DNA from 3 places in the Streptomyces sp. NPDC102270 genome. Region 2 is predicted to be linked to each of the others. Evidence: predicted binding sites of a transcription regulator. Region 2 holds the regulator's gene; each other region holds the start of a gene.

Region 1 (10,502 bases), on a different contig from region 2:
CCGACCTCAAGCCCTTCCTCGACGCGCTGCCCTCCGCGGAGCTGCCTCCGGTGGGCAAGACGTCCTGGGCCTCGGTCAGCGCGGCCGTGAAACGGCGGATCGGCTCGGCGGTGAGCTCCGACGGGAACCCCACGGAGGTACTGCGCGCGTTGCAGCTGACCGCGCGGAACGCCGAGTAGGCACCGGGTAGGCGCTGTCTGTCCGTGGCGGACGTTACGGTCGGGGGCATGGAGCATGCGGAACTCGACCGCCGGGAGCGGGACATCCTCGCGCTGGAGCGCCGCTCCTTCGCCGGGCCCGGCGCCAAGGAGCGGGCCATACGCGAGGAACTCGGCCTGGCGCCGGTCCGCTACTACCAGCTGCTCAACGCCCTGCTGGACGACGAACGCGCGCTCGTGTTCGACCCGGTGACGGTGAACCGGCTGCGGCGGGTGCGGGAGGCCCGGCGGGCGGAGCGCTGAGGGCCGGCTGAACGTCGGCTGCGGGTCAGGCGAGCCGTTCCGCCAGGCCCCGCAGCAGGCCCACCACACCGGCCGGGCCGTCCACCACCAGGTCCGCCCGCTTGCGCAGTTCCGCCACCTCGTCGCTGCCGCTGCACACCAGCAGGCCGGGGGTGCCGGCCCCGCGGAGTTGATCGACCGCGGCGAAGGCGGGCAGGTCGCCCAGGTCGTCGCCGGCGTAGAGGGCGGAGCCGGCGGACAGGTCGCGGACGTGGGTCAGCAGGGCCACGCCCTTGTCCATGCCCGGGGGGCGCAGTTCCAGGACCAGTCGGCCCGGCTCGACGATCAGGCCGTGATGGGCGGCCAGGTCGCCGAGAGGGGTGCGGAGGGCGTCGAACGCGGCCTGCGGGTCCGGGGCGCGGCGGGTGTGCACGGCCACCGCCCGGCCGCCCTTCTCCTCGACCCAGGCGCCGGTCCCGTCGAGGAGCTCCGGCAGCTCGGCACGGACCGCGGCCACGCCGGGATGCGGCTCGGGCGCCGTGACCTCGCCCGTCGCCGCGTCCCAGCGTTCCGCTCCGTAGTGGCCCAGGACGGTCAGGTGCTCCAGGCCGGGCACGCCCGCGAAGCCGCCGTAGCGGACCGCGATCTCGGCCGGGCGGCCGGTGATCACCGCGACGGAGGCCACCTTCGGCGCCAGGGCGGCGAGGACGGCCACCGCCTCGGGGTGCGCCCGCGCCTGCTCCGGATCCGCCACGATCGGCGCCAGCGTCCCGTCGAAGTCGAGCCCGATCACCGCCCGCCGCGGCTCCGCGAGAAGCGCCCGCAGGCCGTCCCGCCCGGCAGACGTCACCGGGCTCGGCAGGGCACCGGGGTCGGTGTGGCTCATGGGGTCCCTTTCCGCGGGGTGGGGTTCGGCAGTCTGGGCAGTCACGGCATCGGTGGGTCGGGGCGATCGGTTGCGACAGTCGGCCAGGCGGTCGAGTCGGTCAGGTGGCCAGGCGGCCAGCCGACCAGCCGGCCCGCGGTCAGCCGGTCGGCCGGTCCGCAGTCGGTTGGTCGGTTGGTCAGACGATCAGGCGATCGGCCGGTCAGCTGGCCAGTTGGTCGGCCGGTCAGTCGGTTGGGCGTCGGTCGGTCGGGCTGCCAGGTGGTCGGCCGGTCAGGTGGTCGGTCAGTCAGTTGGTTAGGCGTCGGTCGGTCAGGCGGTCAGGCGGCTGACCTGCGCAGTCGCTCGCCGGGGTCCCCGGCCTCGGCGCCAGGTGCGCCCTACGGCCGAGCGCTCACCGGGGGCGGTCGCCCACGCTGCTCACCCATCCACCGCCTTCAGGGCGTTCAGCTGGTCCAGGAACCACTGGGCCGGCGGGAGTGCCGTAGCCGCCGCGGTGAGCCTCTTCGCGCGTTCCACCCGTTCGTGGGCCGGCATCGTCAGGGCCTCGTGCAGGGCCGCCGCCGTCTGCTCCACGTCGTACGGGTTCACCACGATCGCGTCGTCACCCAACTCCTCGTACGCCCCGGCCTCCCGCGACAGCACCAGCGCGCACCCCTCGTCGGACACCACCGGCACCTCCTTCGCGACCAGGTTCATGCCGTCCCGGATGGGGTTGACCAGCGCCACGTCGGCCAGCCGGTACGCCGCGAGGGAGCGCGCGAAGTCGTCCTTCAGATTCAGCAGGACCGGCGTCCAGCCCGGTGTGCCGAACGTGTCGTTGATCTCCTCGGCCACCCGCTGCACCTCGGCCGTGTAGTCCCGGTACACCGCCAGGTCCTGCCGCGACGGATACGCGAACGCCACGTGCACGACCCGCTCCCGCCACTCCGGCCGCGACTCCAGCAGCCGCCGGTAGGCCCGCAGCCCGCGCACGATGTTCTTGGACAGTTCGGTCCGGTCCACCCGCACGATCGTCTTCCGGCCCGCGCCGATCTCCTCGCGCAGTCCGACGATGCGTTCCTCGACGTCGGCCTCGTGGGAACGGGCGCGCAGGAAGTCCGCGTCCGCGCCCAGCCCGTGCACCCCGATCCGGGTCTCGCCGAGCCCGTCCGCGAGCTCCGTACAGCAGGCCGTGAACGCGTCCGCCCAACGCCGGGTGAGGAAGCCGAGCCGGTCGGCGCCCAGCATGCCGCGCAGGAGCCGGCCCGCGATGTCGTCGGGCAGCATCCGGAAGTAGTCCACCGGCGCCCACGGCGTGTGTGAGAAGTGGGCGATGCGCAGGTCGGGGCGGAGTTCACGGAGCATGCCCGGCACCAGGCACAGGTGGTAGTCCTGGACCAGGACCGCCGCCCCTTCGGCCGCCTCCTCCGCCAGCGCCTCGGCGAACGCGCGGTTGTACGTCTCGTACGACGCCCACTGCCGCCGGAACTCCGCGTCGAAGGACGGCTCCAGCGGGGTCTGATACAGCAGGTGGTGGACGAACCACAACACCGAGTTGGCGATGCCGTTGTACGCGTCGGCGTGCACGTCGGCCGGGATGTCGAGCATGCGGACCCCCGCCTCGCCGACCCCCCGCCGGACCGCCTCGCGGTCGCCGTCGCCGAGCGCCGAGCACACCCACAGGGAGCCCGCGTCGGAGCCGATCGCCGACAGGCCCGAGACCAGCCCGCCGCCACCGCGTTTGGCATGCAGCGAGCCGTCCTCGCGCACTTCGTACGAGACCGGGCCGCGGTTGGACGCGACCAGCACCTGAGCAGCACTGTTGGTTGACGCCATACGCCTCAACCTAGCCCGGCCCCCAAACGCTCAAACGTGCGGTTGCGCACTTCCGCGCACTTACGCGACCTTCCGCTCCGCGTACTCCGCGATCTCCACCATCGGCGGCCGCTCCTCGGTGTCCACGGAGTACGTCCGCGGCTCGAAGCCGTCCCGGCCCCGCTCGAACTGGGTGAGGGCGGGCCGGATCATATGGCCGCGGGCCAGCCTCAGCTGGGCGGTGCGGTAGATCGCTGCGGACATCCGGCCCAGGGCCTGGCCGTCCTGGTGGCGGTGCTTGCGCACCCCGACGTCGACCTGGGCGAGGGCGTCAAGACCGACCAGGTGCAGGGCGTCGACCAGCATGCCCAGCTCGATGCCGTAGCCCACGGGGAACGGAAGCTGCTCCAGCAACGAGCGCCGGGCCGCGTACTCGCCGCCCAGCGGCTGCACGAAACCGGCCAGCTGCGGCCAGTGCATGTTCAGCAGCGGGCGCGCCATGAGCTCGGTGACCCGGCCGCCCTGCCCGGCGGTCTTGCCGGAGGCGAGCGAATCCAACTCAGTGCCCAGGGGACGGTCGTACATGCCCTTGACCAGGTCGACCCCGGGATCGGTGAGCAGCGGGCCGACGATGCCGGAGACGAAGTCCGAGGAGAACTCCTTCAGGTCGGCGTCGATGAAGCAGACGATGTCCCCGCTGGTGACCAGCAGGGAGCGCCACAGGACCTCGCCCTTGCCGGGCACGGCGGGCATGCGCGGGAGGATGTCGTCGCGGTGGACGACCCGCGCGCCGGCCGCGGCCGCGACCTCGGACGTGCGGTCGGTCGATCCCGAGTCGACGACGACGATCTCGTCGACTAGCGGGACCTGTTGCATGAGGTCATGACGGATCACGGCGACGATGTCACCGACCGTCTCCTCCTCGTTGAGCGCGGGCAGGACGACACTGACGGTCTGTCCCGAACTCCGCTTCGCGGCCATGATCCGGTGGAGCGGGCGATCAGTCGCGGACCAGGACCTGGTGGCCAGCCAGCGCTCGACTTCGTTCAGCACAGTGCGCGGCTCCTTAGCGTGCCCGCCGCTGGAAGCGGCTGTTGGGTAGGTCATCTCGCGGTTCGGACGTCTCTCTCAACTGTCCTGGTCTTCGGTTACAGTCTTGAACAACGCGGATGACCATCGCATGTCCTGGGTGGCCGCCGTTAACAACTTCATACCGCTCATCCAGAGGGGCAGAGGGATACGGCCCGATGAAGCCCCGGCAACCCTCCAGTCGGTTCTCGTAGCGATCGCTGACGATCGTCTCCGCGAGGCTCCCGACTCGGGAAGGTGCCAAATCCGTCTCACGGCGAAGTGCGTCGTGAGGAAGATGAGGAGAAAGGGCCTCGCCTCCATGGCTGCGCAGACTGTTGCAAGCACCACGAACTCCGTCGATCTGGGTCCCGCCGCGGCACTGAGCTGCCGCGAATGCGGCCACCGCGTCCCGCTCGGCCCGGTCTTCGCCTGCGAGGAGTGTTTCGGCCCGCTCGAGATCGCGTACGACTTCTCGGCCTACGAAACCGAGGAGCTCCGCAAGCGCATCGAGGCGGGACCTTCGAACATCTGGCGCTACGCCCCGCTGCTGCCCGTCCCCGCGGACGTGGCCGACAAGCCCAACATCAACCCCGGCTGGACCCACCTCGTCAAGGCCGACAACCTCGCCCGCGAGCTCGGCGTGACCGGCGGCCTGTACATCAAGGACGACTCCGGCAACCCGACGCACTCCTTCAAGGACCGCGTCGTCGCGCAGGCCATCGAGGCCGCCCGCGCCTTCGGCTTCACCACCCTCTCCTGCTCCTCCACCGGTAACCTGGCCGGCGCCGTGGGTGCCGCCGCGGCCCGGGCCGGCTTCCGCTCCTGCGTGTTCATCCCGCACGACCTGGAGCAGGGCAAGGTCGTCATGGCCGCGATCTACGGCGGCGAGCTCGTCGGCATCGAGGGCAACTACGACGACGTGAACCGCTTCTGCTCCGAGCTGATCGGCGACCCGGCCGGCGAGGGCTGGGGCTTCGTCAACGTCAACCTGCGGCCGTACTACGCGGAGGGCTCCAAGACCCTGGCGTACGAGATCTGCGAGCAGCTGGGCTGGAAGCTCCCCGACCAGCTGGTCGTGCCGATCGCCTCCGGCTCGCAGCTCACGAAGATCGACAAGGGTCTGCAGGAGCTGATCAAGCTGGGGCTCGTCGAGGACAGGCCGTACAAGATCTTCGGCGCGCAGGCCGAGGGGTGCTCGCCGGTGTCGGTGGCGTACAAGGCCGGGCACGACGTGGTCCGCCCCCAGAAGCCGGACACCATCGCCAAGTCGCTGGCCATCGGCAACCCCGCGGACGGTCCGTACGTGCTGGACATCGCGCGTCGTACCGGCGGTGCGGTGGAGGACGTGAACGACGAGCAGATCGTCGACGCGATCAAGCTGCTGGCGCGGACCGAGGGGATCTTCGCGGAGACCGCGGGTGGCGTGACGGTGGGTGTGACCCGCAAGCTGATCGCGAACGGCGTCCTCGACCCGACGAAGACCACGGTGGTGCTGAACACCGGCGACGGTCTCAAGACCCTGGACGCGGTGGCCGGTACCGGGCTCACCGCCACGATCCGTCCGAATCTGGACTCTTTCCGAGAGGCTGGCCTCGCATGAGCGTCAACGTCCGCATCCCCACCATCCTGCGCACCTACACCGGCGGCAAGGCCGAGGTGCAGGCCGAGGGTGGGACCCTCGCCGAGGTCATCGCCGATCTGGAGAAGAACCACACCGGTATCGCGGCGCGTGTTCTCGACGACCAGGGCAAGCTGCGGCGGTTCGTGAATGTGTACGTCAACGACGACGATGTGCGGTTCGAGCAGGGGCTGGAGACGGTGACGCCCGACGGGGCCGGTGTCTCCATCATCCCGGCGGTCGCCGGCGGGTGACCGTATGACTGGTCATTACCTTCGGTAACAGAAATTACCGAGTGTTCATCCGATTGCCCTCTCCGCGAGAGAAGCGGAGGGGGCAATTCTCTATGGTTGAGCACGGTACAGTTGGGGAACCTGCTACTTCCTTCATGCCGGACGCATATGAGTTCCGACTTCGGATGCGACGAGAAGTAGCCAAAATGTGTGGGTTCTTTGCGTCTTATGCTCCTTTTATGGGGCCCGACTTGCCCCGAATTCGGGTGAATTCTCACTACATTCCGGACCCCTTCCGTCCAGAATTCTCGTCCGATTGACCTGTTGCAGACGGCAGTTGGACAGATACATTCAGCCGCGGTCGACGCGTTCCGGCGCACGCCCCCAACCATGTGGGGGGTGAGGTCTGACCCGGATCCATGAAGTGTGGATCCGTGCAAGGGCCAGTAATAGGGGAGTTAGGCATGGCTCAGGGCACCGTCAAGTGGTTCAACGCGGAGAAGGGGTACGGCTTCATCGCGGTCGACGGTGGTGCGGATGTATTCGTCCACTACAGCGCGATTCAGATGGACGGCTACCGCACCCTTGAAGAGGGCCAGCGGGTCGAGTTCGAGATCTCGCAAGGTCAGAAGGGGCCGCAGGCGGACATGGTCCGTCTCGCGACTGGCTGAAGCACGCGCCGGGTAACAACAGCGTCGTTCTTCGTTCTTCTTCGGAGGGCTCGTACCCCATGGGGAGTCATGGGTACGGGCCCTTCGGCATGCGTGTACCTCCGGCGGTTGAGCAGTGTTTGTCTGCGGGTCCGGTGGGGGCGAGTGTGGTGCGCAGTTCCCCGCGCCCCTGGATGCCTGCGGCGGCCCGTGCGGCTCCGGTGGGGCCTTGGGTAGCGCGTGCAGGTGTGTTGCAGGTCGGTGCCGGGGTGGAGGGTGTCCGTCCTCGGTCCGGCGGCTCGGTCCCTTGAGTGATGCCCGGTAACGGACGCCGGCCGCTGCGGGCGGACCCCCCCACCCCGTCCCCTGCCCGCCGTACGCGGCTTGCGGCCCGCCCGGCCTCTCCCCACCCCGCGAGTCCCACCCCGACCGCAGTCGCGACGAGGCACGACACCCCGAAGCCGGCCCCGTTGACGCCCCCCGGACGACCCGCCCGGACAGCCCACCCACCCCCGCCCCGGGGGCCCGATACGCGAGAGGCGCTTGCACTCGACCATGCCGAGTGCTAATCATTGGCGTTAGCACTCTGAAGGTGAGAGTGACAAAGATGGACCGGGTCGGTGAGGCCCGCAGGCCTTGTGGGGCAAGGATCCACAGGCCGGCGAGCCGTCCGTCGCGGGCGCGGGCGCGGTCCGAAGGAATCACCCCCAGTCCTGGAGGGACCACTTCACATGGCCAAGATCATCGCGTTCGACGAGGAGGCGCGGCGCGGCCTCGAGCGCGGCATGAACCAGCTCGCGGACGCCGTGAAGGTGACGCTCGGCCCCAAGGGCCGCAACGTCGTCCTCGAGAAGAAGTGGGGCGCCCCCACGATCACCAACGATGGTGTCTCCATCGCCAAGGAGATCGAGCTCGAGGACCCGTACGAGAAGATCGGCGCCGAGCTGGTCAAGGAAGTCGCCAAGAAGACGGACGACGTCGCCGGTGACGGTACGACCACCGCGACCGTGCTCGCTCAGGCCCTGGTCAAGGAAGGCCTGCGCAACGTAGCCGCCGGCGCCAACCCCATGGCTCTCAAGCGCGGTATCGAGAAGGCCGTCGAGGCCGTCTCCGCCGCCCTGCTCGAGCAGGCCAAGGATGTCGAGACCAAGGAGCAGATCGCCTCCACGGCCTCCATCTCCGCCGCCGACACCCAGATCGGCGAGCTCATCGCCGAGGCGATGGACAAGGTCGGCAAGGAAGGCGTCATCACCGTCGAGGAGTCCCAGACCTTCGGTCTGGAGCTGGAGCTCACCGAGGGTATGCGCTTCGACAAGGGCTACATCTCGGCGTACTTCGCCACCGACATGGAGCGGATGGAGGCGTCGCTCGACGACCCCTACATCCTCATCGCCAACTCCAAGATCGGCTCCGTCAAGGACCTGCTCCCGCTCCTGGAGAAGGTCATGCAGTCGGGCAAGCCGCTGCTGATCATCGCCGAGGACGTCGAGGGCGAGGCCCTGTCGACCCTGGTCGTCAACAAGATCCGCGGCACCTTCAAGTCCGTCGCCGTCAAGGCCCCGGGCTTCGGTGACCGCCGCAAGGCGATGCTGAACGACATCGCCATCCTCACCGGCGGCGAGGTCATCTCCGAGGAGGTCGGCCTCAAGCTGGAGAACACCACCATCGACCTCCTGGGCCGCGCCCGCAAGGTCGTCATCACCAAGGACGAGACCACCATCGTCGACGGTGCCGGCTCCTCCGAGCAGGTTCAGGGCCGGGTCAACCAGATCCGCGCCGAGATCGAGAACAGCGACTCGGACTACGACCGCGAGAAGCTCCAGGAGCGCCTGGCGAAGCTCGCCGGTGGCGTCGCCGTCATCAAGGCCGGTGCCGCGACCGAGGTCGAGCTCAAGGAGCGCAAGCACCGCATCGAGGACGCCGTTCGCAACGCGAAGGCGGCCGTCGAGGAGGGCATCGTCGCCGGTGGTGGCGTGGCCCTCATCCAGGCCTCCTCGGTCTTCGAGAAGCTGGACCTGGAGGGTGACGAGCTGACCGGCGCCAACGCCGTGAAGCTGGCCCTGGAGGCCCCGCTCAAGCAGATCGCCGTCAACGGTGGTCTCGAGGGTGGCGTCATCGTCGAGAAGGTGCGCAACCTGCCCGTCGGCCACGGCCTGAACGCCGCGACCGGTGAGTACGTCGACATGATCGCCGAAGGCATCATCGACCCGGCGAAGGTCACGCGCTCTGCCCTGCAGAACGCCGCCTCCATCGCCGCGCTGTTCCTCACCACCGAGGCCGTCATCGCCGACAAGCCGGAGAAGGCGGGCGCTGCCCCGGCCGGCGGCGGCATGCCGGGCGGTGACATGGACTTCTGATCGACCCCTGGCCGCCAGGCCTGACGGTTGATCAACGTCCTTGCCGGGGGCGGCACTTCCTGGAAACAGGAGGTGTCCGCCCCCGGGCTTTTCTTGCGCTATGCTTGATCACGAGCCGCCCGACGTGAACTCCCGTCGGTCGACTACGCGTTGGTGGTCCAAGGAAAGACGCCCCGCTTCCTGCGGGGAGATGCAGGTGCAAGGCCTGCCCGGCGCTCCACAAGAAGCCCGCCCCGCACTCGTGGGGCGGGCTTCTGACGTGCGTGGCCGGGGTTTCAGGTGCGTGGGCAAGGGTCCTGCGGAGTTGTCCCCCGCGTCAGGGGGAGCCTCTTTCAAGTGTCGCCAGTTCTCCATGGAACCCGCTCTGCCGGTGACGCTGTGTGGTTGCCTGGGTGAATAATCCCCCGTATGGATCAGGGACTTGCGGCGTTGCTCGGTGCAACGGTGGGCGTTATCGGCACGGTTGCGGCGTCCGCGATGTCCAGCGGCGCGACTCGGCGGCAGTTGGAGGGGCAAGCCAAGGTCGAGCACGCTCAATGGCGCAGACATCTGCGGCGAGACGCGTACAGCGCCTTCCTAGCGCCGGCCAACGAGTCCCGCAGCGCTCTGAAGATGGCTGGACGAGCGCTGATCGGCGATGCCTCAGATGTGGCGGAGGCTGATCGGCGGCTCCAGATTGCGCAAGATCAGTTGGTTCTGGTGCAGGCAGCTTGGGCCAGCCTCGCAGTCGAGGGACCCGATTCAGTGGAGCAGGCCGCTCACAGCGTTCACGTAGGGCTCCACTCAATGCATACGACCCTTCTCGCTTGGCGCGACTCCCTGGGCGCTCCGGATCTCAACGTCAACTTCGTTGAGCGTCACGCCGTCGAGGTGACCATGGTCTCCGAGCGTCTCGGCAGCTTCACGTCGGCGGCGCGGGCGGCCTTGGACGACACAGACCTTCCGTCAGGCAAGCGCGGCTGAGGGTTCGGCACAGACCGCGGCGGTCGGAACATCGGTACAGCCGTCGGCGCTGAGAGAACCGGCCACCCCCCTTCACCCGCCCGCTCGGCGCAACGGAAGAAGCCCACACCATCCGCTTCCAAGCCGACGACCCGCGCGCACTGGTCAGCGCACTCCGCCAGCCCTCCTGAGCACACCAACATGGTGGAGTCGTCAAGGTGTGTGAGTCGTCGAGCATGGCTGGCGTCACAGGGGCGATCGGAAATGAAGCGACGGTCGGGGCGGTTGACTCCTGGGTACTGTCCATGCGCATGCACATACCGAGGAGTACCTCCACGTGACCGCCTCCGCCACCTCTCCGGCCGCCTCCCGGGCCGCCGAGATCCTCTCCCGTCCGGTCCACATCAACGGCCTGACCGTCCCGAACCGCATCGCGATGGCGCCCATGACCCGGATGTTCTCCCCGGGCGGCGTCCCCGGTGACGACGTGGCGTCGTACTACTCCCGC
Region 2 (10,502 bases):
TACGGCCGAGGAGCAGAGCGGTCGCCGCGGTTCCGGCGGTCGACGTGCGCAGCACGGTGGGCCCGAGGACGTAGGCGCGCGCACCGGCCTCCTCGAAGAGCGCCAACTCGTCCTTGGCGACGCCTCCTTCGGGGCCGACGACCAGCACGATCTCGCCCTCGTCGGGGAGTTCGGCGGTGGCCAGCGGCACACTGCCGCGTTCGAAGTCGGAGTGGAGCACGGCGGCGAAGTCGGCATTGGCGAGAAGTGCGGCAACCTGCTTGGTACTTGCCGCGTCCGCGATCTCCGGGAAGCGGACCCGGCGGGACTGCTTGCCGGCCTCGCGTGCGGTGGCCCGCCACTTGCCGAGCGCCTTCAGGCCCCGGTCGCCCTTCCACTGGGTGATGCAGCGGGCCGCCTGCCAGGGCACGATGGCGTCGACGCCGACCTCGGTCATGGTCTCTACGGCGAGTTCACCGCGGTCGCCCTTGGGGAGGGCCTGGACGACGGTGATGCGGGGCTGCGCCCGGGGTTCCTCGCGCACCGGGCCCAGTTGGACGATCAGCCGGTCCTTGCCCTCCGCGGCGAACACCACGCAGTCGGCCCGGCGTCCGGCGCCGTCGGTGAGGATGACGTCCTCGCCGGGCTGCAGCCGCTTCACGGAGACGGCGTGGCGGCCTTCGGGGCCGTCGAGGACGTACCGTCCGTCGCCGCCCGCGTCGAAGTGCTCGACCACGAACACCGGTGCGGTCATCGCAGGTCTCCCTTGCCCGACAACGCTGTCCTCGCTGCGTCGAGTTCGGCCGCGAGTATCTCCACGAGCTGCCCCGCGGGCAGGTCGCGTGCCATCCGGTGACCCTGGCCCGCCCACAGCGCCATGCCCTGCGCGTCCTTGGCCTTGGCGGCGGCCTTGCGGAGCGGGACGGTGAGGTGGTGGACCTCGGGGTAGGCCGCGGGCGCGTACGGTCCGTGCTCGCGCAGGAAGCGGTTGACCAGGCCACGGGCCGGTCTGCCGGAGAAGGCGCGGGTCAGCTCGGTGCGGACGTAGAGGGGGTTGGTCAGCGCCTGCTTGTGCACGTCGTGGGCGCCGGACTCGTGGCTGGCGAGGAACGCCGTGCCGATCTGGGCCGCGCTCGCGCCGGCGGCGAGGACGGCGGCGATCTGGCTGCCGCGCATGATGCCGCCGGCGGCGACGACCGGGATGGTCACCGTCTCGCGGATCTGGGCGACCAGGGAGAGGAGTCCGAGGCCGGCGCCGTCCTGCTCGGGGAGGTCGCGGTGGGTGCCCTGGTGACCGCCGGCCTCGACGCCCTGCGCGATGACCGCGTCGGCGCCCGCGTACTGCACGGCGAGGGCCTCTTCGGGAGTGGTCGCGGTGACGAGGGTGAAGGTGCCGGCGCGGCGCAGCGACTCCAGGGCCTCGCTGCTCGGGATGCCGAAGTGGAAGGAGGCCACCGGCACGGGGTTGTCGAGGAGCACGGCGAGCTTGGCGTCGTACCCGTCGTCACGGCCGCTGTCGCGGTCGCCGAGCTCGGTGTCGTACCAGGTGGCCTCCCCGGCCAGCTGGTGGGCGTAGACCTCGACGGCGGCGGGGTCGGCATACTCCGGCTGCGGCATGAAGAGGTTGACGCCGAAGGGGCGTCCGGTCAGCCCGCGCAGCTGCTTGATCTCCTGGTACATCCCGTCGGCCGTCTTGTACCCGGCGGCGAGGAATCCGAGCCCGCCCGCATCGGACACGGCGGCGGCGAGGCGCGGCACGGAGACGCCGCCCGCCATGGGGGCCTGCACGATCGGATGAGGGAAGAGATCGGTCAGTGCGGAGGACATGACGGCATGTTGTCACGTCCTCCGAACAAGTCCGAATCGGCCCTTGGACAGCTCACGTACGCCCGCTGAACGCGTCCTTCAACCGACTGAACAGTCCCTGCTGGCCCGGCTGACTCTGTCTGCCCGGGGGACAACCCCCGGACCCCCGGCAGTCGCCCCCCAGCTCACGTACGACCGTTGAACGCATCCTTCAACCGACTGAACAGTCCCTGCTGCCCCGGCTGGAACTGCCCCGTGGGCCGTTCCTCGCCGCGGAGTTTGGCCAGCTCGCGCAGGAGGCGCTCCTGCTCGGGGTCCAGCTTGGTGGGGGTCTGGACCTCGACGTGGACGATGAGGTCGCCCCGGCCGCCGCCGCGCAGGTGGGTGACGCCCCGGCTGTGCAGGGGGATCGACTGGCCGGACTGGGTGCCCGGGCGGATGTCGACCTCCTCCAGGCCGTCCAGGGTCTCCAGCGGGACCTTGGTGCCGAGGGAGGCCGCGGTCATCGGGAGCGTGACCGTGCAGTGCAGGTCGTCGCCCCGGCGCTGGAACTGCGAGTGCGGGAGTTCGTGGATCTCGACGTACAGGTCACCGGCGGGACCGCCACCGGGGCCCACCTCGCCCTCGCCCGCGAGCTGGATCCGGGTGCCGTTGTCCACACCGGCCGGGATCTTGACCGTGAGCGTGCGGCGCGAGCGGACCCGGCCGTCGCCGGCGCACTCCGGGCACGGGGTCGGGACCACGGTGCCGAAGCCCTGGCACTGCGGGCACGGGCGGGACGTCATGACCTGGCCCAGGAAGGACCGCGTCACCTGCGACACCTCACCGCGGCCGCGACACATGTCACACGTCTGAGCCGAGGTCCCCGGCGCCGCGCCCTCACCACTGCAGGTGGTGCAGACGATCGCCGTGTCGACCTGGATGTCCTTCGTCGTACCGAAGGCCGCCTCGTCGAGCTCGATCTCCAGCCGGATCATCGCGTCCTGGCCGCGCCGGGTGCGCGAACGCGGACCCCGCTGCGACGCCGTACCGAAGAACGCGTCCATGATGTCCGAGAAGTTCCCGAACCCACCGGCCCCGAAGCCGCCCGCGCCACCGCCGCCGGCCTGCGAGAGCGGGTCACCGCCGAGGTCGTAGACCTGCTTCTTCTGCGGGTCCGACAACACCTCGTAGGCGGCGTTGATCTCCTTGAACCGCTCCTGGGTCTTGGGATCCGGGTTGACGTCCGGGTGCAGCTCGCGCGCGAGCCGACGGAACGCCTTCTTGATCTCATCCTGCGACGCGTCGCGGCGCACGCCGAGAACGGCGTAGTAGTCCGTGGCCACTTACGACTCCGCCAGGATCTGTCCGACGTACCGTGCCACTGCGCGTACCGCTCCCATCGTTCCCGGGTAATCCATGCGGGTCGGTCCGACCACGCCGAGCTTGGCGACTGCCTCGCCGCCCGAACCGTAACCGACCGACACCACCGAAGTGGAGTTGAGTCCCTCGTAGGCGTTCTCGTGACCGATACGTACGGTCATGCCCGAATCCCCGGCCTCACCAAGGAGCTTGAGGAGAACGACCTGCTCCTCGAGAGCCTCCAGGACGGGCCGGATCGTGAGGGGAAAGTCATGTCCGAAGCGGGTGAGATTCGCGGTGCCGCCGATCATCAGCCGCTCCTCGTTCTCCTCGACGAGCGTCTCCAGAAGAGTGGAGAGCACTGTCGAGACCGTACCCCGGTCCTCGACGTCGAAGCCTTCGGGCAGGTCCTCGACCAGTTGCGGCACATCCGCGAACCGCCGCCCGGCGATCCGGCTGTTGAGCCGCGCCCGCAGATCGGCGAGCGAGGCCTCGCCGAAGGGGGCCGGGCAGTCGACCATGCGCTGCTCGACCCGGCCGGTGTCCGTGATCAGCACGAGCATCACGCGCGCGGGGGCGAGCGAGAGCAGTTCCACGTGCCGCACCGTCGAGCGGGTGAGGGACGGGTACTGCACGACGGCGACCTGCCGCGTGAGCTGCGCGAGCAGCCGCACGGTGCGGGCCACGACGTCGTCGAGGTCCACGGCGCCGTCGAGGAAGTTCTGGATCGCGCGGCGCTCGGGCGCGGTCATCGGCTTGACGCCCGCCAGTTTGTCGACGAACAGCCGGTAGCCCTTGTCGGTCGGGATCCGCCCGGCACTGGTGTGCGGCTGGGCGATGAACCCCTCGTCCTCCAGGACCGCCATGTCGTTGCGGACGGTCGCCGGGGAGACTCCGAGGTTGTGCCGCTCGGTCAGGGCCTTCGACCCGACCGGCTCCTCGGTGCCGACATAGTCCTGGACGATGGCGCGCAACACCTGAAGCCTGCGTTCACTCAGCATCGCGCACACCTCCAGAAGTCGTTCCCTTGGCGCCTTGCCCTGGCACTCTGTCCGCCCGAGTGCCAGCGTCCCCGGGCCAGTGTACGGCGGTGGGGTACTCCCTGGGCAAGGCTGGTCCTGGCGTGACCGGTCGTACGGCTAGCGTCGCGGTATGACGGTGACTTGGGAAGAGCTCGGGTGGGAGCGGGTCGCGGCCGGGGTGGGACGGTGCCGGCTGCCGGGCTGGGACTGTACGGCGGGCCTGGTGATCGGCGCGGGCACGGCCCTGTTGGTGGACGCGGGCTCGGGCCTCGCGGAGGGTGCCCGGCTGCGTGCGCAGGCCGAGGAACTGGCCGGCCACCGTGTGACCCATCTCGCGCTCACCCACCCCCACTTCGACCATGTCTTCGGTGCGGCGGCGTTCGCGGGGGCGGAGGTGTTCGGCGCGGTGGGCGTGGAGACGGTGCTGGCGGGGCGGCGCGGCCGCGCGGAACTGCGGGCGGACGCGGTGCGCAACGGACTGGACCCGGCGGTGGCCGATGAGGCGGTGGACGCCCTCGTCTCGCCCCGGCATCACGTCTCGGGCGAGTGGACGCTCGACCTCGGCGACGGCCGCCAGGTCCTGCTGGCGAACCTCGGCCCCGGCCACACGGCCCACGACCTCGCCGTCCTCGTGCCCGGCGCCCCGGAGGTCGTCTTCTGCGGCGACCTGGTCGAGGAGTCGGGCGAACCGCAGGCGGGCCCGGACGCCCTACCGGCGCACTGGCCCGCCGCGCTGGACCGGCTGCTGGCACTGGGCGGCGAGGACGCGCTGTACGTGCCCGGTCACGGAGCGGTGGTGGACGCGGCGTTCGTGAGGGCGCAGCGGGACGCGCTGGCCGCGCGTTTCGGCGTGTCGTAGTGATCCCCGGGCCGGTTCTCCTATCGTCATCCGAATGCGCCAGTACTCCGCCGACCTGACCCCTCCGTGGAAGAAGCCCAAGCCGGTGCCGGAGGTGCCCGCCGAGCCCGGTCTGGTGGTCGAGGAACCGGGCACGGGCTTCTGCGGCGCGGTGATCCGCTGCGAGGCGGGCACGGTCACTCTGGAGGACCGCTTCGGCAAGCACCGGGTGTTCCCGCTGGAGCCACGCGGTTTCCTCCTGGAGGGCCGGGTGGTGACCCTGGTCAGACCGACGGCCGCGTCTCCCGTACGACCCTCCCGTACCGCGTCCGGGTCGGTGGCCGTCCCCGGCGCACGCGCACGCGTGGCCCGCGCCGGCCGTATCTACGTCGAGGGCCGTCACGACGCGGAGCTGGTGGAGAAGGTGTGGGGCGACGACCTGCGCATCGAGGGCGTGGTCGTGGAGTACCTGGCGGGCGTGGACGACCTGCCGTCGATCGTGGCCGAATTCGCGCCGGGCCCGGACGCCCGGCTCGGCGTCCTGGTGGACCACCTGGTGCCGGGCAGCAAGGAGTCCCGTATCGCCGCGTCGGTGACCAGCGAGCATGCCCTGGTCGTCGGACACCCGTACATCGACATCTGGGAGGCCGTGAAGCCGTCGGCCCTGGGCATCGAGGCGTGGCCACGGGTACCGCGCGGCCAGGACTGGAAGACCGGCGTGTGCAAGGCTCTGGGCTGGCCGTCCGAGAACACGGGCGCGGTGTGGCAGGCGATCCTGAAACGGGTGGGGTCCTACCGGGACCTGGAGCCGGAGCTGCTGGGGCGGGTGGAGGAACTGATCGACTTCGTCACGGCGCCGTAGCGGATACGCGCGGCGAGCCTGCGGGCGGGACGTACGGCTGCGGGTTCGTTGTGGCGTGCAGCTACATCAGCGTGTGACCGACCGCAGCCGCAACCTGCTCAGGGGCGCGGGGCTGTATCGATGTGCGGCTACCGCCGCGTGGGCGCGACCAGCCCCCACCGGCCCGCAGCCGCCACACAATTCCGCCGAGTCATCTCCCACCAGGCGCCTAATCCACCAGATCCCGCACCACCGCGTCCGCCAGCAACCGCCCCCGGAGCGTCAGTACAGCCCGGCCCTCCCCGTAGGGCGCCTCCTCGAGCAGCCCCTCCCCCAGCGCGCGCCGAGAGGCGGTCAGACCCTCCTCCCGGAGCAGCGACAGCGGCGCCCCCTCGCGCAGCCTCAGCTCCAGCAGGATCCGCTCGACCCGCCGGTCCTCCTCCGAGAGCAGCTCGCGGCCCGCTCCGGGTGACTTCCCGGAGGCCAGCGCAGCCGCATACGCGCCCGGATGCTTCACGTTCCACCACCGCACCCCGCCCACGTGCGAGTGCGCCCCGGGTCCGGCGCCCCACCAGTCGGCGCCCCGCCAGTACAGCTCGTTGTGCAGGCAGCGGCCCGCCTCGGAGGTAGCCCAGTTCGACACCTCGTACCAGTCGAATCCGGCCTCCGCCAGCACCGAGTCCGCGATCAGATAACGGTCCGCGTGCACGTCGTCGTCCGTCATCGGCACCTCACCCCGACGGATACGACGGGCCAGCTGCGTGCCCTCCTCGACGATCAGCGCGTACGCCGACACGTGGTCGGGGCCGGCGCCGATCGCCGCCTCCAGGGACGCCCGCCAGTCGTCGTCGGACTCGCCGGGAGTGCCGTAGATCAGGTCGAGGTTGACGTGCGAGAACCCCGCCGCGCGGGCCTCCGCCACGCACGCCTCGGGCCGCCCCGGCGTGTGCGTGCGGTCCAGCACCTTCAGGACGTGCTGCTTCGCGCTCTGCATCCCGAAGGACACCCGGTTGAAGCCGCCCTCCCGCAGCGCCGCCAGATACGCCGGGTCCACCGACTCCGGGTTCGCCTCGGTGGTCACCTCCGCGTCCGCGGCCAGCCCGAACTCGTCACGGATCGCCCCCAGCATCCGTACGAGATCCCCGGCGGCCAGCAGCGTCGGCGTACCGCCCCCGACGAACACCGTGCGCACCGGGCGCGGGTCGTCGCCCAGGACCTTGCGGGCCAGGCGGATCTCGTCGATCAGGGTGTCCGCGTAGTTGTCGCGGGAGGCCAGCACCCCGCCCGAACCGCGCAGCTCGGTCGCGGTGTAGGTGTTGAAGTCGCAGTAGCCGCAGCGGGTCGCGCAGTACGGAACGTGCAGGTAGAAGCCGAGAGGGCGGTCGGCGGACCCGGTGAGCGCGGACGCGGGGAGTGAGCCGTCGTCGGGGACGGGTTCGCCGTCGGGGAGTGCGGAAGGCATGTCCTCCATTGTCCAGCACCCCGCGGGCACCTACTCCGCCTGCAGCACCAGCAGCGCCAGATCGTCCTCCGGCGGCCGTGCCCCGAACTCGTGGACCAGCCGTTTGATCCGCTCCGCGATCAGCTCGGCGTCCAGCCCCGCGCACCCGGCGAGCGCCTCCGCGAGCCCGTCCTCGTCGTCGAACTGCCGGGGGCCGCTGCGCCGCTCGGTCACCCCGTCGGTGACGCACAGCAGGGTGTCGCCGGGCCGCAGCTCGAAGGTCTCGCTGGTGTACGTCTCGTCCTCGACGACCCCGAGCAGGGTCTGCGGGCGCGCGGCCGTACGGACCTCACCGTCCGAGCCGAGCAGCAGCGGCAGCGGATGTCCGGCGGAGGCGAGGGTGCAGCGCACTCCGCCGTCGAAGGGCGCGAGCTCGCCGTACAGGAGGGAGAGGAAGCGGTTCTGCGGGCCGTCGCCGGGGTTCATGGGACGTCCGCCCGCGGCCGCCAGGGCTCGTGCGGCGGCGTCGGCGGCCTCCGTGGCGTCGTCGAGGAGCAGCTGGTTGAGCCGGTCCAGGACATCGGCGACGCGGTAGCCCTCACGGGCCAGCAGCCGCAGCCAGGGCCGCGCCAGCCCGATCACCACGGCCGCCTCGGGGCCCTTGCCCTGGACGTCGCCGACGGCGAAGCACCAGCGGCCGTCGCCGGCCGGGAAGAGGTCGTAGAAGTCGCCGCTGGGTCCGCCCTTGTCGTACGGCTCGTACACCAGGGCGCTGCGCACCCCGGGGATCTCGGCGACCGCGCCGGGCAGCAGACCGCGCTGGAGGACCGCGCTGATGGTGGCCTGGCGTGCGTACTGGCGGGCCGCGCCGATGGCGAGCGCGACCCTGCGGCTGAGGTCCTCGACGAGCCCGGTGATCTCGTCGGGGAAGGAGATCAGCCCGGCCCTGCCGATGACCAGGGTGCCCAGCGGGCGGCCGCCTGCGGTGAGGCGGTAGGCGAGCGCGGAGCCGTGTGTGCCGTGCGGGCCCAGTGCCTCGCCGGGCCAGGGGAACGGCACGGGCCCGGAGTGGTCCGGCCCCGAGGGGCCCGGTGACTCCTTCTCCAGCGCCTGCCGCAGGTCCTCGATCCGGGTCTCGGAGCAGTGCCACACGCGGGCCAGCCGGGGCCCGGACACAGCGCCCTCGCCCCAGCCCGTCCCGTCCTCGCCCGGGCGGGGGGCGCCCCAGCGGCCGGCGACCTCGTCCTCCAGCCACACCGCGCACCAGTCGGCCAGCCGCGGCACGATCAGCTGGCCGGCGAGCGCGGCGACCAGGTTCTCGTCGAGCTGCCCGGCGAGCAGGTCGGAGGCCTCGGCGAGGAAGGACAGGGCACCGCGATCGAGCCAGTCCCGGTCGGGCTCACCGTGGGACGCGGGCGGGGCCGGAGCCGGGGCCTGGTTGGGGGGTGGTTCCGGGGCGAGTATCGCGGCGACCCGCAGCCCCCGCTCGCGCGCCTTCTCCCCGGCGTACGCCTGGAGCCCGTCGAGGGCGTCCTTCCCTCCCGGCGGCAGTTGCGCCCACACGGTCTTGGCGCCGGTGCGGTAGGTGATGCCCCAGGTCTCGGCGAGGGCGGCGACCAGGCGCAGTCCGCGCCCGTACTCCGCCGTGCCGTACGAGGGTTCGGGGTCGCCGTCGCGAGGGGCGCGGGAGGGGTGGTGGTCGAGGACCTCGACGACGAGGGCGCCGGTGTGCGGCTCCAGACGGCAGTCCACCTCGATGTCGGTGCCCGCGTGCACGACGGCGTTGGTGACGAGTTCACTGACCACGACCACGGCGTCGTCGCCCTGCCGGTCGCTGAGGAACTCGGTTCCGGGCAGGGCGAGTTCGGCCCATTCGGCGACCGCCGCCCGTAACAGGGCGCGGGCCGAGCCCGGAGCGAGCGGGCCGCCGGGGAAGGCTGCGTGGACGTGCGGGAGCGTGCCGTCGCCGCCCCGCACGGGCGGATCGGACGCACGGGCAACGGACTCCCGTTGCGCAGGAATGGCCCCCATGTCCGTCTCCCGGAGCAGTTCGGACGAATACACCTCGGTCGATGCGGACAGAGTGACAGACTGGCCACGCCCATAAGCGCCGAGTTACCGAAGTGGGCCGCCATGAGTGAGAACAGTGGTACGCCTGTGCTCGAAGAAGGACAGAACGCCGACCGGATTCGAGCATCGGATCTGCGTCCCCTGCTCGCCGCGATGACCGCTGCCCGCGACGGTGCCTTCCGCCGGATGCCGGAGTCCGGGGACGGGATCGTGGCCGAACTGACGGCTGTCTTCAATCAGCTGGTGGACCGCAATGTCCACTTCACCGGTGAGGTCAACCGGGTGAAGCGGGAGCTGGTGCGGCACGGCCGGCTCGACGAACGGCTCTCCCCCAGCCCGGGGCAGGGCACCTGGACCTCCCGGGTCAACGACGTGAACCAGCTGCTCGACGCCCTGGTGGTCCCGGCCGCCAACGCGACCCGGGTCCTGGACGCGGTGGCCGGCGGCGATCTGACCCAGCGGGTCGACCTGCACGACGGCAACCGGCAGCTGCGCGGTGATCTGCGACGGCTGGGCCGGGCCGTGAACAAGATGGTCGACCAGCTCTCCCTGTTCACCGGCGAGGTGACCCGGGTGGCCCGCGAGGTCGGCACCGAGGGCCGGCTCGGCGGGCGGGCCAAGGCGACCGGGCTTTCGGGGAGTTGGCGCGATGTGACCGAGGCGGTCAACACCATGGCCTCCCGGCTGACCGCCCAGGTCCGGGACATCGCCCTGGTGACCACGGCGGTGGCCCGCGGCGACCTGACCCGTACGGTCACGGTCGAGGCGACGGGCGAGCTGCTCGAACTGAAGCTGACCGTGAACACGATGGTCGACCAGCTCTCCGCCTTCGCCGACGAGGTCACCCGGGTGGCCCGCGAGGTCGGCACCGAGGGGCAGTTGGGCGGCCGGGCCCAGGTGCGCGGGGTGTCCGGGGTCTGGAAGGACCTCACCGACAACGTCAACTTCATGGCTTCGAACCTGACGTCGCAGGTGCGGAACATCGCCCAGGTGACGACGGCGGTGGCCAACGGTGACCTGAGTCAGAAGATCACGGTCGACGCGCAGGGCGAGATCCTGGAGCTGAAGTCGACCATCAACACCATGGTCGACCAGCTCTCCGCCTTCGCCGACGAGGTCACCCGCGTGGCCCGCGAGGTCGGCACCGAGGGAAACCTCGGCGGC
Region 3 (10,502 bases), on a different contig from region 2:
GCGACGTTGCCGCCGATCACGTCGACGCCGACGCTGGACTTGATCTTCGACATCCAGCTGAGGGCGTTGCTGTTGTGGCCGTGCGAGGTGTCGACGACCAGGAAGTCCACACCGGCCTCGGCGAGTGCCTGGGCCCGCTCCAGGGCCTCGGGGCTGGCACCGACGGCGGCACCGACGAGGAGCCGGCCCTCGGCGTCCTTGGCGGAGTGGGGGTACTTCTCCGCCTTGACGAAGTCCTTGACGGTGATCAGGCCCTTGAGGACGCCCGCCTCGTCGACCAGGGGAAGCTTCTCGATCTTGTGGCGGCGCAGCAGCTCCATGGCCTCGCTGCCGGAGATGCCGACCTGGCCGGTGACCAGCGGCATCGGCGTCATGACCTCGCGCACCTGACGGCTGCGGTCCGACTCGAAGGCCATGTCGCGGTTGGTCACGATGCCGAGGAGCTTGCCGGCCGGGTCGGTGACCGGGACACCGCTGATGCGGAACTTGGCGCACAGGGCGTCGGCCTCGGCGAGGGTCGCCTCCGGGTGCACGGTGATCGGGTCGGTGACCATGCCGGACTCGGACCGCTTCACCAGGTCGACCTGGTTGACCTGGTCCTCGACGGAGAGGTTGCGGTGCAGCACGCCGACGCCGCCGAGGCGGGCCATCGCGATGGCCATGCGGGACTCGGTCACCTTGTCCATGGCGGCCGAGAGCAGCGGGATGTTGACCCGGACGTTGCGGGAGATGCGGGACGAGGTGTCGACCGCGTTGGGGAGTACCTCGGACGCTCCCGGCAGCAGCAGCACGTCGTCGTAGGTCAGCCCGAGCGTCGCGAATTTACCGGGCACTCCGTCGACGTTTGCAGTCATGACACCTTCCCCAAATGGCCTTGATCGGTGCGGATGTCCATGCTAACGGGAAGCAGGGATGTCACATTCCGCGGATTCCGCGGATCCACGGTTTCGGACCCGCTCCGGGCTTCGTATGTTCGTACGGGACGGGCGTGCCGCCTGTTCAGGAGCGCGCCCTACTGCTCGGCCAGCGCCCGCAGTCTGCTCAGCGCCCGGTGCTGCGCCACCCGGACCGCACCGGGTGACATTCCCAACATCTGACCCGTCTCCTCCGCCGTCAACCCCACGGCGATGCGCAGCAGCAGCAGTTCACGCTGGTTCTCGGGGAGGTTGGCCAGCAGTTTCTTGGCCCATTCGGCGTCACTGCTGAGCAGCGCGCGCTCCTCGGGGCCGAGCGAGTCGTCGGGCCGCTCCGGCATCTCGTCGGACGGCACCGCCGTCGAACCGGGGTGGCGCATGGCCGCGCGCTGCAGGTCGGCGACCTTGTGCGCGGCGATGGCGAAGACGAACGCCTCGAAGGGGCGCCCGGTGTCGCGGTAGCGCGGCAGGGCGAGGAGAACGGCTACGCAGACCTCCTGCGCGAGGTCCTCCACGAAGTGCCGGGCATCACCCGGGAGACGGGACAGCCGGGTGCGGCAGTAGCGCAGGGCCAGGGGGTGGACATGGGCGAGCAGGTCGTGCGTGGCCTGCTCGTCCCCTTCCACGGCACTGTGGACGAGCGCACCGATCGCCCCATGGGGATGAGCCGCCTCGTCGTCACGCATCGGTCCATGGTGCCTTGGCGTCGTTGGATCCGCGGCATCGCGCTGGTTGTTGTGCACCGAAGCGTTATGAGCAGGTGCGCCGGAAGCCATACCCTGCGCCCTCCCCTTCCGCTCGACCGAATCGTCCCCGAGAGACTCCACATCTCAAGGATGCGGCATCCGCGCCGAAACAAGCAGCGGGCGCCGATGTGACTGCCCGGCCGACCCCGCGACCGCGCCCCTTCAGGGGCGCGGAGAGCTGCAGGACCAGCCGGTGGCGACCCGCAGCTTCACTACGGCGAGGTGCTCAGCGAACCAGGCCCCACCGGAACCCGAGCGCCACGGCGTGCGCCCGGTCCGAGGCGCCGAGCTTCTTGAAGAGCCGCCGCGCGTGGGTCTTGACGGTGTCCTCGGACAGGAACAGCTCCCGCCCGATCTCCGCGTTGGACCGACCGTGGCTCATACCTTCGAGGACCTGGATCTCACGCGCGGTGAGCGTGGGCGCCGCGCCCATCTCCGCCGACCGCAGCCGGCGCGGGGCGAGCCGCCAGGTCGGGTCGGCGAGCGCCTGCGTCACCGTGGCGCGCAACTCCGCGCGTGAGGCGTCCTTGTGGAGGTAGCCCCGCGCACCGGCGGCGACCGCGAGAGCGACCCCGTCGAGGTCCTCCGCGACCGTGAGCATGATGATGCGCGCACCGGGGTCCGCGGACAGCAGCCGCCGTACGGTCTCGACGCCGCCCAGACCGGGCATGCGTACGTCCATCAGAATCAGGTCCGAACGGTCCGCGCCCCAGCGGCGGAGGACTTCCTCGCCGTTGGCCGCGGTCGTGACGCGCTCGACGCCGGGCACGGTCGCGACCGCGCGGCGGAGCGCCTCTCGGGCAAGCGGGGAGTCGTCGCAGACGAGGACGGATGTCATGGCCGTCCTCCGCAGCTGATGCACGTCACCTTGAGCCTCCAGGCTGGTACGAAATCGTCACCTGTGCGGTCGACCGTCTCGGACGCCTGCCCGAGCACTTCTTGTTTCAACCGCCTCCGCACTCTCAACGACGGTCACCCGAAAGAGTTACGGGGCTGCGCACTGTCTTCGGCACTCTACGTGAGGGGGCGGACACGGTGCAGACATGCACGACGGACCCACAACGTTTCATCACAACCCATGCCCCATTCAGACCCTTTTCTTCCCATTTACTGGTGTCTGAGGCTAGATTCGCAATGAGTCATATTTTCATCTCCTTAGATCGTAGATGTACGGTCGTAGACACCGTATCCGCCCAGAACGGCTACAAGGGGTCACGCAATGGCAGATTTCTCCCGCCTTCCCGGACCGAACGCGGACCTGTGGGACTGGCAGCTCCTGGCCGCCTGTCGCGGAGTGGACAGCTCGCTCTTCTTCCATCCGGAGGGCGAGCGCGGTGCGGCCCGGAGCGCTCGCGAGAACTCGGCCAAGGAGGTCTGCATGAGATGCCCCGTGCGTGCACAGTGTGCGGCGCACGCGTTGGCGGTGAGAGAGCCGTACGGCGTCTGGGGCGGACTGACCGAGGACGAGCGCGAGGAGCTCATGGGGCGGGCGCGGCACCGGCTGGTGTCGGCTTCATCCGTCGGGAGCGGCGCATCGAACAATTGAAGGAACGTTTCTCCATAGAGGGCACGCACGCGCGTGCCCTTCCTTCTGTTCGGCGGGCGGCGGGGCGGCTGGGCGGCGCCCCTGCCTATCGGTCGGCCGCGTGCGCCAACTGCTCCAGGGTCGCCGCCACCGCCGGCACCTGTGCCAGATCGGGCAGGGTGAGTGCGACGATCTCCCGCCGGACCGCCGGTTCCAGCGTCACCGTGCGCGCACCCCGGGGCCGTACGGACTCGACGGCGAGCTGGGGCAGGACGGCGACGCCGAGACCCGCGCCCACCAGGCCGACGACCGCCGGGTAGTCGTCGGTCGCGAAGTCGATGCGGGGCGTGAAGCCGGCGCTCTCGCACACCTCGACCAACTGGCCCCGGCAGCGCGGGCATCCGGCGATCCACGACTCCCCGGCGAGCTCCCCGATGGCCACGGACCCCGCGCGCGCCAGCCGGTGCCGCTCCGGTACCAGGGCGACGAGCCGGTCGGTCAGCAGGGGTCGTACGACGAGGTCGTCCCACTCGTCGCCGCCCGCGGCCCCCTCGTACCGGAAGGCGAGCGCGATGTCGCAGTCGCCCTCTCGCAGCAGGGTGACGGACTGCGGGGGTTCGGCCTCCTCCAGGGAGACCCGGGTGCCGGGGTGAGCGGCGCGCAGGGCGGCGAGGGCGGTGGGGACGAGGGTGGAGCTGCCGCTGGGGAAGGAGACGAGCCGGACGCGCCCGGCCCGCAGCCCGGCGATGGCGGCGACCTCCTCCTCGGCCGCGGTGAGGCCCGCCAGGATGCCGGCGGCGTGCCGCACCAGGGCCTGCCCCGCCTGGGTCAGCCGCATCTCGCGTCCGGTGCGGATGAGCAACGGCGTGCCCACGGACGTCTCCAGGGCCTTCATCTGCTGGCTGACGGCGGGCTGGGTGCAGCCCAGTTCGCGCCCCGCCGCGGAGAAGGAACCGGTGGCGGCGACGGCGCGCAGGACACGGAGATGACGGGCCTCGATCACTCTTCGAGGATAAGCCGCGCTTTGATGCGACGCCGAATAATGCCTGGCACCTTTGGGCGCCGGTCGCCTACCGTGCCGCCATGAGGCTTCTGTCGGTGAATCTGGGTCGCGAGAAGGCCGTTTCGTACACGGACAACCCGGAGGGCGTCACCGGTATCGACAAGCGGCCGGTCGACGGACCGGTGCGGGTGGCCGCGCCCGGGCCCAAGGGCATCGGCGGCAGCGCGCTCGCCGGGGACGCGGTGTGCAAGAAGCAGCACCACGGCGGCGACGACCAGGCCGTGTACGCGATGGCGCGCGAGGACCTGGACGTGTGGGAGGGCGAGCTGGGGCGCACCCTGGCCAACGGCGCGTTCGGCGAGAACCTCACGACCGAGGGCATCGACGTCTCCGGCGCGCGGATCGGGGAACGCTGGCGCATCGGGCCCGAGGTGGTGCTGGAGGTCACCAGCGCGCGGATCCCGTGCGGCACCTTCCAGGGCCACATGGCGGAGGAGCGGTGGGTGAAGCGGTTCACGCAGAAGGGCGCGCCGGGCGCGTACCTGCGGGTGATCCAGCCGGGCGAGATCCGTACCGGGGACCCGGTCGAGATCGTGCACCGGCCGGACCACGACGTGACGGTCGCCCTGGCCTTCCGGGCGATGACCACCGAACGGCCGCTTCAGCCACGGCTGTTGGCGGCGGGAGAGGCGCTCCATCCGGAGGTGCGGCAGTGGGCGCTGGAGTATGTGGAGAAGTACGGCGCCTGACGGGCCCTCGGCAAGCGGACGCTGTCGGTCCAGGTCATTAACCTTGCGCCATGACAACGGCATTGATTACGGGATCGACCGCGGGCATCGGTGCCGCGTTCGCACGACGGCTGGCGGCTGACGGGCACAACCTGGTGCTGGTGGCCCGCGACACCAAGCGGCTCCGGGAGCAGGCGACCGAACTCCACGACCGGCACGGCATCGAGGCCGAGGTCCTCACCGCCGACCTCGCCACGGACCCCGGCATCGAGGCGGTCGCCGCCCGCCTCACCGACCGCAGGTCCCCCGTCGACCTTCTCGTCAACAACGCCGGCTTCGGCAACAAGGGCCGCTATCTCGACGTCTCCATGGCCGACGAGCTGAAGATGCTCAAGGTGCACTGCGAGGCGGTGCTGCGACTGACGTCGGCGGCGACGGAGGGGATGCGGGAGCGCGGGCGCGGGGGCGTCGTGAACGTCGCGTCGGTGGCCGCGTTCGTGCCTCGCGGGACGTACGGCGCCTCGAAGGCGTGGGTCGTGCAGTTCACGCAGGGCGCGGCGAAGGACCTGGCGGGGAGCGGGGTCCGGCTGATGGCCCTGTGCCCGGGGTTCGTGCGGACCGAGTTCCATCAGCGGGCCGGGATGGGCACGGACAACATCCCGGGCTGGATGTGGCTCGACGCGGACAAACTGGTCGCCGCGGCCCTCGGTGACCTGTCCCGCGGCAAGACCCTGTCGATCCCGGATCCGCGGTACAAGGCGCTCATGGGGCTGGTGAAGGTGGCGCCGCGGGGGCTGCTGGGCGGGATCACATCGAGGACGGGCCGCAAGTACGGGCCGCAGTAGGGCCCGAAAAGGCGGACAATGGTGCCGTAATGCCGGACCCAGGGGGGCCGGAGGCGATCGCGTATGACGTTCGTACAGCTCATCGACTGCAGGACCAGCCGTTTCGACGAGATGGACCGGCTGATGGACACGTGGGTCGAGCAGACCAAGGGGAAGCGGACCGCGACGCACGCGGTGGTCGGCAAGGACCGCTCCGACGCGTCGCACTTCGTCGAGATCGTGGAGTTCCCGTCGTACGAGGAGGCGATGCGGAACTCCGGACTGCCGGAGACGGGGCGGATCTTCGAGGACATGGTCGCCCTGTGCGAGGAGACGCCCACCTTCACGGACCTGGACGTGGTGCGGGACGAGCAGCTCAACCCGGCGACGTCACGGCAGTTCTTCGAGCGGGCCGGGCGGTCCGAGACGGATCTCGTGTTCGAAGGGTTCTCCGACGACTACCTGGAGCATGTCCCGGCCTACCCCGGCGACGTGGACCTGGAGGGTTCGCGCCAGGTGTATGCCGGGTGGAGCCAGGCCTTCGATCTCGCCTTCCGGGTCGACGACCAGATCGCCCAGGGCGACCAGGTGTGCACCCGCTGGACCCTGGCCGGCCGGCACAAGGGCGATTTCCTCGGAATTCCGGCCACCGGCCAGGACATCACCATGACCGGCATCACCTGGCACCGGTTCCGGGACGGGATGATCTGCGAGGGCTGGTGGCAGTACGACCGGGCCGGGCTGCTGGAACAGCTGGGAGTGCTCGGGGAGTGACCCGCGAAGGGGGGCGTGACCCGCGAAGGGGAAGGGCCCCGGTCCGGCACTCGTGTGCGGAACGGGGCCCTTTGCGAGCGGTGAGGCTCAGTGGGAGTGGCCGTGGCTGTGACCACCGGCGGCCGGCTCCTCCTCTTCCTTCTTCTCGACGACCAGGGTCTCGGTCGTCAGGAGGAGGGAGGCGATGGAGGCGGCGTTCTCCAGGGCGGAGCGGGTGACCTTGACCGGGTCGATGACGCCGGCCTTGACCAGGTCGCCGTACTCGCCGGTCGCGGCGTTGAAGCCCTGGCCCTTGTCGAGCTCGGCGACCTTGGAGGTGATGACGTAGCCCTCGAGGCCGGCGTTCTCGGCGATCCAGCGCAGCGGCTCGACGACGGCCTTGCGGACGACGGCGACACCGGTGGCCTCGTCGCCGGTCTTGCCCAGACCGCCTTCGAGCACCTTGGCGGCGTGGACCAGAGCGGAGCCACCACCGGAGACGATGCCCTCCTCGACCGCGGCGCGGGTCGCGGAGATGGCGTCCTCCAGACGGTGCTTCTTCTCCTTCAGCTCCACCTCGGTGGCGGCGCCGACCTTGATCACGCACACGCCGCCGGCCAGCTTCGCGAGGCGCTCCTGGAGCTTCTCGCGGTCCCAGTCGGAGTCGGTGTTCTCGATCTCGGCCTTGATCTGGGCGACGCGGCCCGTGACCTCGGAGGAGTCGCCGGCACCGTCGACGACCGTGGTGTCGTCCTTGGTGACGGTGACGCGGCGGGCGGTGCCGAGCACGTCCAGGCCGACCTGGTCGAGCTTGAGACCGACCTCCTCGGAGATGACCGTGGCGCCGGTGAGGACCGCCAGGTCCTGGAGCATCGCCTTACGGCGGTCACCGAAGCCGGGGGCCTTGACGGCGACCGCGTTGAAGGTGCCGCGGATCTTGTTGACGACCAGGGTCGACAGGGCCTCGCCCTCGACGTCCTCGGCGATGATCAGCAGCGGCTTGGAGGCACCCGACTGGATGACCTTCTCGAGCAGCGGGAGCAGGTCCTGGATCGAGGAGATCTTGCCCTGGTTGATCAGGATGTACGGGTCGTCGAGGACGGCCTCCATACGCTCCTGGTCGGAGACCATGTACGGCGACAGGTAGCCCTTGTCGAAGGCCATGCCCTCGGTGAAGTCCAGCTCCAGACCGAAGGTGTTGGACTCCTCGACGGTGATGACACCGTCCTTGCCGACCTTGTCCATCGCCTCGGCGATGAGCTCGCCGACCTGGCTGTCCTGGGCGGACAGACCGGCGACGGCGGCGATGTCGGACTTCTCGTCGATCGGGCGGGCGGTCGCGAGGAGCTCCTCGGACACGGCCTTCACCGCGGCGTCGATGCCCTTCTTCAGGGCAGCCGGGGAGGCACCCGCGGCGACGTTCTTCAGGCCCTCGCGGACCAGCGCCTGGGCGAGCACGGTGGCGGTGGTCGTACCGTCACCCGCGATGTCGTTGGTCTTGGTCGCCACCTCCTTCACCAGCTGCGCGCCGAGGTTCTCGTACGGGTCGTCGAGCTCGACCTCACGGGCGATCGTGACACCGTCGTTGGTGATGGTGGGAGCGCCGAACTTCTTGTCGATGACGACGTTGCGGCCCTTGGGGCCGATCGTCACCTTGACCGTGTCGGCAAGCTTGTTGACGCCGCGCTCGAGGGCGCGACGGGCGTCCTCGTCGAACTTCAGGATCTTCGCCATGGGAGCGTGAGCCCTCTCGGAAATCTAGGGGAAAAGAGACTGCGCCCCGGGCGCCCGGCTTGTCAGTGGTCGGGGGGCCAGGGGCGCAGCTCAAAGAAATGCTTCGGTGAATTACTTCTCGATGATCGCGAGCACGTCGCGAGCCGAGAGGACGAGGTACTCCTCGCCGTTGTACTTCACCTCGGTGCCGCCGTACTTGCTGTACAGCACGATGTCGCCGACGGAGACGTCGAGCGGAAGACGGTTACCGTCCTCGAAGCGGCCCGGGCCCACGGCCAGGACGACGCCCTCCTGGGGCTTCTCCTTCGCCGTGTCCGGGATGACCAGGCCAGAGGCGGTGGTCTGCTCGGCGTCGAGCGGCTGGACCACAATGCGGTCCTCGAGCGGCTTGATGGCAACCTTGGAGCTGGTGGTCGTCACGATCCGACCTCCCCCTTCGGAGATCACGGGGTTGACTGTCTGAGGTGGCGACCAGGTGGATCCGTCGTCGCGGGTGCCGGACCTGCCCGTCGCTGTGTTGGCACTCTCCAGGGGGGAGTGCCAGACCCGAGACTATGACCGTGATTAGCACTCGGTCAAGCGGAGTGCCAATTCGCGGCGCGCCTGAGCGGAATTCGGGTGCGCGTGAGTGGGGGTTGCCGTTCTGGTGGGCTGCCGCCCCCAGGCTCCCGCTTCGGCCCAAAGCCCTCGTCCTCGATCGCCAGACGGGCTGGATTGCCTACAGATAGTCCTCCAGCCGCCCCACTGCCAGCCCCCGCCGCTGGATCTCCCGCAGCAGCCCCGTCGTGCGTTCCGTCAGGGTCGGTCCCCTCGCCTCTCCCGACGCCACCGAGACGATGTCGCCCGCCCGCAGCGGCCGCCGTGGCCCGTCCTCCTCCAGCGCCACGCTCCACAGCACCACCGCCGAGAGCCCGCAGTCGGCCGCCGCGCGCAGGGTCGTGCGGTCGTACGTGCCGTAGGGCGGCCGGAACAGCCGTGGCCGGATCCCGAAGCGGGAGCGCACCTTCTCCTGCTGGCCGCAGATCTCGGCGCGCTGGCCGGTGTACGGCAGCCCGCGCAGGGCGGGGTGGTCCAGGGTGTGGTTCTGGATGCTCGCGCCGACCGACCGCAGGCGCGCGAAGTGGCCGTAGCCGGGGCCGATGACGCTGTCCGTGAGGAACATGCTGACGGGCAGCCGCAGTTCACGGACCAGGTCGACGAAGCGCGGGTCCTTCTCCGCGCCGTCGTCGTAGGTGAGGAAGACGACCTTGTCGGACGTCGGCACCCGCTTCACCACCGGCGGCACCCGGCCCGGGTCCGCCACCGGGCGCGCCGGCACCCGCGGGGGCGACGGCAGCGGGGCCGCGAGACCCCAGTGGCGGTACGGCCGTCCGTCCGCCCTTGCCGGCCCGTACGACCCCACCCGCTGGGCCGCCTTCTTGCCCAGCCGTTCGATGGGGTCGACGGACTGGGCGCAGCCGGCGAGGAGTACGGCCGCCAGTGCGGCGGCGAGCAGGGTCCGCGGTCTCACAGGTAGTCCTCGAGGCGTGCGACGGCGTACCCCTCGGCCGTGACCTTGTCCAGGAAACGGCGGGCCATGTCGGTCATCGTGCCCTTCCAGTCCTCCCGGCCCCGGAAGTGGCTGAGCACGATGTCGCCGGGGTGGATCCTCTGGTCCCACTCGCGGTACTCCCAGTGGTCGACGAAGACCTCTTCGTTCCAGATCGGCGCGTACCCGATGCCGCAGGACCCGGCCGCGCGCAGGGTGTCCTCGTTGTAGTTGCCGTACGGCGGGCGGAAGAGCGCGGGCCGCGTGCCGTAGTGCTTCTCGATGACGTCCTGCATGCCGCAGATCTCGTGCTTCTGGCGGGCGTACGACAGCGCGGGCAGGTAGGGGTGGTGGAGGGTGTGGTTGTTCAGCACGACCCCCGCGTCCCGCATCTTCGCGAAGTAGCCGTAGTCGTCCTTGACCAGGTAGTCGCTGAGGAAGGCGGTGTAGGGGATCTTCAGCTCGCTCATCATCCGCAGGAACGCGGGGTCCTTCTCGGCGCCGTCGTCGATGGTGAGGAAGACGATCTTCTCTTCGGTGGGGATCGTGGTGAAGACCGGGGGCAGCCCCTTCTCCTCGTGGCCCTCGACCTCGAAGCCCTCGCGGGTGGTGATGCGGGGCTTGGTCACGGGCGCGGGCGGCGCCGTCAGTGGGACCTGCTTCAGCCCCCAGCGCCTGGCGGCGGCGATCCGCCTCTGCTCGGCGCGGAGCCTGGCGGCCCGGATGACGGTCTTGTCGGCCTGGAGG

What was found. The regulator HrcA, encoded in region 2, represses chaperone genes, less so after heat shock. The targets are predictions, from matches to a motif close to TTNGCACTCNGNNNNNCNGAGTGCNAA.
Region 1: the regulator HrcA is predicted to act here: its motif matches at 7,238-7,264, upstream of groL (chaperonin GroEL).
Region 3: the regulator HrcA is predicted to act here: its motif matches at 8,792-8,818, upstream of groES (co-chaperone GroES).

The regions. Positions count from the first base shown of each region.
Region 1 is NZ_JBIWLX010000002.1:57,934-68,435, forward strand. It holds gene ACIRP7_RS03155 (ABC transporter substrate-binding protein) at 1-179, shown strand, start outside; gene ACIRP7_RS03160 (DUF3263 domain-containing protein) at 228-461, shown strand; gene otsB (trehalose-phosphatase) at 487-1,326, opposite strand; gene ACIRP7_RS03170 (trehalose-6-phosphate synthase) at 1,747-3,144, opposite strand; gene ACIRP7_RS03175 (glucosyl-3-phosphoglycerate synthase) at 3,205-4,176, opposite strand; SAM riboswitch class I at 4,338-4,496, shown strand; gene thrC (threonine synthase) at 4,514-5,794, shown strand; gene ACIRP7_RS03185 (MoaD/ThiS family protein) at 5,791-6,066, shown strand; gene ACIRP7_RS03190 (cold-shock protein) at 6,510-6,716, shown strand; gene groL (chaperonin GroEL) at 7,427-9,052, shown strand; gene ACIRP7_RS03200 (hypothetical protein) at 9,461-10,015, shown strand; gene ACIRP7_RS03205 (NADH:flavin oxidoreductase) at 10,332-10,502, shown strand, end outside.
Region 2 is NZ_JBIWLX010000001.1:107,201-117,702, forward strand. It holds gene ACIRP7_RS00460 (16S rRNA (uracil(1498)-N(3))-methyltransferase) at 1-733, opposite strand, end outside; gene ACIRP7_RS00465 (nitronate monooxygenase) at 730-1,806, opposite strand; gene dnaJ (molecular chaperone DnaJ) at 1,971-3,110, opposite strand; gene hrcA (heat-inducible transcriptional repressor HrcA) at 3,111-4,127, opposite strand; gene ACIRP7_RS00480 (MBL fold metallo-hydrolase) at 4,279-5,007, shown strand; gene ACIRP7_RS00485 (DUF3097 domain-containing protein) at 5,042-5,848, shown strand; gene hemW (radical SAM family heme chaperone HemW) at 6,057-7,289, opposite strand; gene ACIRP7_RS00495 (SpoIIE family protein phosphatase) at 7,320-9,299, opposite strand; gene ACIRP7_RS00500 (HAMP domain-containing protein) at 9,402-10,502, shown strand, end outside.
Region 3 is NZ_JBIWLX010000004.1:193,997-204,498, forward strand. It holds gene guaB (IMP dehydrogenase) at 1-854, opposite strand, end outside; gene ACIRP7_RS08640 (sigma-70 family RNA polymerase sigma factor) at 1,013-1,600, opposite strand; gene ACIRP7_RS08645 (response regulator transcription factor) at 1,887-2,498, opposite strand; gene ACIRP7_RS08650 (WhiB family transcriptional regulator) at 2,880-3,206, shown strand; gene ACIRP7_RS08655 (LysR family transcriptional regulator) at 3,292-4,188, opposite strand; gene ACIRP7_RS08660 (MOSC domain-containing protein) at 4,269-4,937, shown strand; gene ACIRP7_RS08665 (SDR family NAD(P)-dependent oxidoreductase) at 4,988-5,761, shown strand; gene ACIRP7_RS08670 (ester cyclase) at 5,825-6,514, shown strand; gene groL (chaperonin GroEL) at 6,602-8,227, opposite strand; gene groES (co-chaperone GroES) at 8,339-8,647, opposite strand; gene ACIRP7_RS08685 (polysaccharide deacetylase family protein) at 8,946-9,737, opposite strand; gene ACIRP7_RS08690 (polysaccharide deacetylase family protein) at 9,734-10,502, opposite strand, start outside.